One region of the Lacrimispora sp. 38-1 genome, then DNA from elsewhere that is predicted to be linked to it. Evidence: riboswitches for the same ligand, from Rfam matches in the RefSeq annotation. Region 1 holds a riboswitch; the other holds the start of a gene.
The links. A riboswitch is a leader RNA that binds a small molecule or an ion and turns the genes downstream of it on or off. The one in region 1 is predicted to bind cyclic di-GMP.

Region 1 (2,395 bases):
ATTTGACAATGGACACTGACGGTTACCTTCATTTAACCGATAATGGCCGCGAAATAGCTGAAACGATATTTGAACGCCATCAATTCTTTACGGAGCAGCTTATCGCTGTCGGTGTAGACAAGGCAACGGCAGAGCGGGATGCTTGCCGAATTGAACATGCAATCAGTGATAAAAGTTTCAAAAAGCTAAAAGAATACATTGAAGGAATTTGACATATAGGTGGGAACAGTAATGCCTATCTGATCGCAACGGTTCGTCATACAATGGACTGCTCAATGGCGAAAACAAGCTTATTTGCTGAGCTAACTATTTTAATATTGACGGACGTAAAAGGGTAAAAGGAATTGGGTATTTCATCTATGTATAACTCTGTGGGAGTAACTCTCTACCGGACTATTTTTGATAAGTTGGCAAAGACCGGCTGTGATTTAACACAGGGCTATTTTTATAACAAGCCCCTTCTGGCAAAAGTATTTGAAGATAAGTATTTATAGTTCAATTGTCCTAAAATGTTTTTAGAAAAGTGATGTTATGAGTACCGGAGAAACAACAAATTAATAAGCATATGGGCAAACCCAATAAAAGTTGGGGACGCAAAGCTGAGGGTCTAAGACGTTTTCGAACGTTATGATAGTCTGGCTGCCAAAACCACGCAGGGTCCACCCTCTCTATATAGAGGATGGGCCCTTGCTCATTTTTATGGCTTTTGACGGAGTGTTGGATAATCAGGATACTGGCTTTCGCCCGCCACGGAAGAACGAGGTATTTCTATGAGTAACAACACCCTACCTTCTGCACGGAGGTGTAGATAAAAACAACGCAATTCATCTATGTCACCCATTACATATACAATTTCATAAGTCTGTTCTAAAAAAGTCAGCATTTTGCTATTGGCAATCTGCTGACTTTTTTTATTCGACAAGAAACCGTTCACAACGACAGAAAATTACAGAGTTTTACAATGATTTGGCATCCGAGGCAGCTATAGTACCTCGCTGCCGTTCTCCTCCTCTGGGCTTTGGATTTTATAAAAATTCAAAGTTCGGAGGAAAGGATCATGAAAAATTACAAGGAAAGTGATTATGCTCTCAATAAATTCAGCGAGGGCATTGTTTATAAATTTGCAGACCGTATCGTGGAAGTGACGCTGGAGGATTATCTTGCGGAGAATCCGGGGAGAACCGCAGAGGACTTTCTGGAGCTGAAAGCTCTGTCGGATGAAATCTATCACGAACAGGTCATGCAGGAAAACCGGACAAGCCGTCTGGACGTGAGTCTGAACGGATTGGAGGAAACAGAAGCGCTTGCTACACCCCCGCTTGATACAGAATTAATACATAAAAACGAGAGCAAAAGGGCTATGACTGCGGCGAAAAAGCTGCTGGACAGTGGAGAGCTTACAGAAATTCAACGGCGGCGGTTTATTCTACATTTTTTTAAAGGTTATTCCTATCGTAAAATTGCAGCCATAGAAGGGGTATTCTTTACCTCTGTGGCGGAGAGCATCACAGCCGCTTCTCATAAGTTCAAAAAATATTTTAAAAATTTTTAATCCGATACCCGTACACCCCCTGTTTTTTTGACATTAGGTGAAAGGAGTTTTTCTAAGACTCCTTTCGCCTGATCCTTGAAAACAGAATATAGTCGGTGTGGTGGGTAACTTTACCGGCAGGAGAAGCGACATACCGGGATGCGCCAAGCGGAGGGCAATGCCCTCCAAGCGATAAAATCTGCGGTAATTACGTTCTGTGGTGGAACGGATTGCGATGATTCCTGCCGAATATCATGATACTTCTGTACAAAAAAGCAGCCCGGTAAGTGACCGGGAGAACGCATCACCCTCGTTTGAGAAAGAATGAGGGGCGGCTTTTATGGATCCGGCAGCAACCGGCCGGATCGCCCACACACCTTTGCTTTAGAAATAAAAATCTATCGTGTTCTATGGAAGCGGTAGAAACCATGCGGCGGAACAGGCTTTTTAAGTTAAACACTTCTCAAACCGTTCCTGCTTCCGCCGCATTCTTGTATCGCTTCTTTAGGCAAGCAAAGGAGGCAAAAATTTATGAACGAACCTGTCTGCATGGCAGATATTCAAAACAGGCTTTATGAAGCAGGTCTGCTCCGCCCCGAAGAACGCATTGTGCTGTTGGACGGAAGCTGTGCGCTTTTGGAATATTACACGGGAAAAACCTATACCTACCGCATAGTAGAGCTGGAGAGCCTGCAAGCAAAACGGCTGTTTACCAAGCAAAAGCCGCTGAATGAAAGCGGCTGTCAAAGGGCGAAAGAAAAAATGCTTTCGCAGCTCTCATGCAAATCGTCCAAGAGCAGCATTTTCACGGCAAGTCCCAGAGAACGGGCGCAGAAGCTTTTAAACCATATTTTCAGAAGCATT
Region 2 (2,395 bases), on a different contig from region 1:
TAATTAAATAGGACCGATGTATTTGTATAAACTGATATTTCGTAACACTTAATGCAGTATCCTCCAGTTTACCGTAAAAAAAATCCTCTCCTGTTGTAAACACAATTCTGTTTTCCCGGTTTAAGCTTTCAAAATATATAATCTCACTAATCGGTATTTTGTGAGTATCATAACCTTTTTGATAGCTGAAATATCCTCCCAGCCTCTGTGTCCGTTCCAAAGCCAGTTTTAAATCTTCGATGACAATCAGGGGATTGATGGGTTTGGGTATGAAGTGCAGCGGCTGAATATCAAACAGCTGTCTGTCATAGGCATCTTTTCCTGAAATATAAACGATTTCCGTGTTATAATTTTTCAGCACTTTTCGAATCTGCCTGCCTGCTTCCACACCATTCATGCTTCCGAGTTCAATATCCAGAAAAATCAAGTCGAAGGTTTTTTCCTGGTTGAACGATTTCATCAGACTTTCGCCGCTGTTAAATATGCTCAGATCAATTTTTAAAAAGTTTCTGGAAGCATAATCCAATATAATGCTTTCCATCTGAGAGCATATGGCATTGTCATCATCACATATAGCAATATAAATCATAGATACTCCTTTCTGTAAAAAATTAATAAATATGTAAATAATTGTCGATTACACTCTTATTATAGCAAATTGTGTCATTTTTGCTACATTAAATTTTAAGGATTACCCACAGGAAAAAACAACTGATTTTTATTACATTTCACATCAGCCGAAACTACCATTCACTACATTAAGTTATTTTATAGATTTTTTTTTGATAAAATATAGACTGAAAGTAGACGAAAAGACAGAGAGGAGGAGAAATCATAGAACTTTTATTTTTTAAACTAGTGAAAATATTGGCGAGTCTTGCGCTGGGCTTTACATCATTAAATATGAATTTAGCATGTATGCTTTTTGTTCATCAGCCCAAGCTTCCGGACAATGCTAAAAAGTTACGCCGCTTTTAAGTTGTGAAATAAAATTTAATTTATGGTTTACCGATAACAGCAAACACCGCGAAAGCGGTGGACGCAAAGCTATGGGTCTAAAACTGGTCAAACAGTCAGGATTGCCAGGCCGCCGAAGTAAACAGGCAGTGATAGCAGCCTGTTCCAATAATTATTATGGGGACAGTCTGCTTTTTTTTATGAGGGGAGATATATATGAGTACAAATGAGAATGCCAGAGAATACAGATTAAGCTCTTATCAGAGAGATATCTGGTTAGAGCAGTGCATGCATCCGGGAAAACCAATATATAATCTTGGTGGTTATATCAGGATTAAAGGGAGCATTGATACCCAAATCTTCAGAAATACCATGCAGCGAATCATCAATCAGAATGATACGCTGAGAACACGTCTTATGAACCGGGCAGGAGAAGCTTATTTGTCCATACTGCCGGAAATCGACTATAAAGCTCCATATCTGGACTTTTCAATGAAAGAAAACCAAGCTGCTTTTTGTGCCGATTGGATTAAAAGTGAGTTTTTAAAACCATTTGATCCTGACGATTATTTTTTCCAGTTTTGTTTATTAAAAAGTGGAGAAAATGAATATTTTATTTTCCTGAAAGTTTATCATATGATCATCGACGGCTGGGGCTTTGCATTATTGTACAGCCAGATGATTGATACCTACAATGAACTGTCGGAAGGAAATCTGGAAGTAAAGGCAGATACCTTTTCCTACACCGATTTTATCGCCGAGGATCAGGAATACAGAAATTCCCCGGCCTTCTTAAAAGACATTGAATTTTGGAAGAACAAATACCGAACGATTCCTGAACCACTTTTAAGCAAAGGGATCGGATATGATTATGAAAATGACAGCTCCATTTGGAGTGACAGGAGTACTTTAAAAATTAAAAAAGTGCTATATAACAGAATGCTTGAGTTTTGCAAAGAGGAAAACAGCTCGGCATTTCATTATTTATTAGGGATTTTATATCTCTATTTCAGCAAGGTCTGCAATCAGAAAGACCTGGTGATCGGTGTCCCTGTTTTTAACCGGAGCAATGCAAAATATAAACAAACCATGGGACATTTTGCAAATGTAATACCGCTGAGAATAAATCCGGAGACGGATATGAGCTTTAAAGAGCTCATGAAAATAATCAGGCATGGTCTTTTTGAATGCTACCGCCATAAAAGAACCAACTTTGGGGACATCAGCCGTGCGGTTTATGAAGGGGTAAGTGAGAAGGGGAATTTATTTGATATATCCCTTTCTTTTGAAGAACAGGAAATCAGAAAAACATTTGTTACTGCTGATGAATGCCAGAATGTAACATTGACGCATCAACATGAAAGAAATGCTCTTATGCTTCTGATCTGGGGACATGAGGGGGAAGCGGATGTATGCGTTAATTTTGATTACCGGCTGG

Region 2: another riboswitch for cyclic di-GMP. It lies ahead of V7D18_RS21080 (amino acid adenylation domain-containing protein); the one in region 1 lies ahead of V7D18_RS00845 (RNA polymerase subunit sigma-24).

What each region holds. Positions count from the first base shown of each region.
Region 1 covers NZ_JBANEW010000002.1:91,181-93,575, forward strand. The annotation lists gene V7D18_RS00835 (metal-dependent transcriptional regulator) at 1-212, shown strand, start outside; gene V7D18_RS00840 (hypothetical protein) at 360-494, shown strand; cyclic di-GMP riboswitch class I at 559-647, shown strand; gene V7D18_RS00845 (RNA polymerase subunit sigma-24) at 1,058-1,552, shown strand; gene V7D18_RS00850 (ATP-dependent DNA helicase) at 2,063-2,395, shown strand, end outside.
Region 2 covers NZ_JBANEW010000073.1:19,075-21,469, forward strand. The annotation lists gene V7D18_RS21070 (LytR/AlgR family response regulator transcription factor) at 1-589, opposite strand, end outside; gene V7D18_RS21075 (cyclic lactone autoinducer peptide) at 859-978, shown strand; cyclic di-GMP riboswitch class I at 1,007-1,095, shown strand; gene V7D18_RS21080 (amino acid adenylation domain-containing protein) at 1,174-2,395, shown strand, end outside.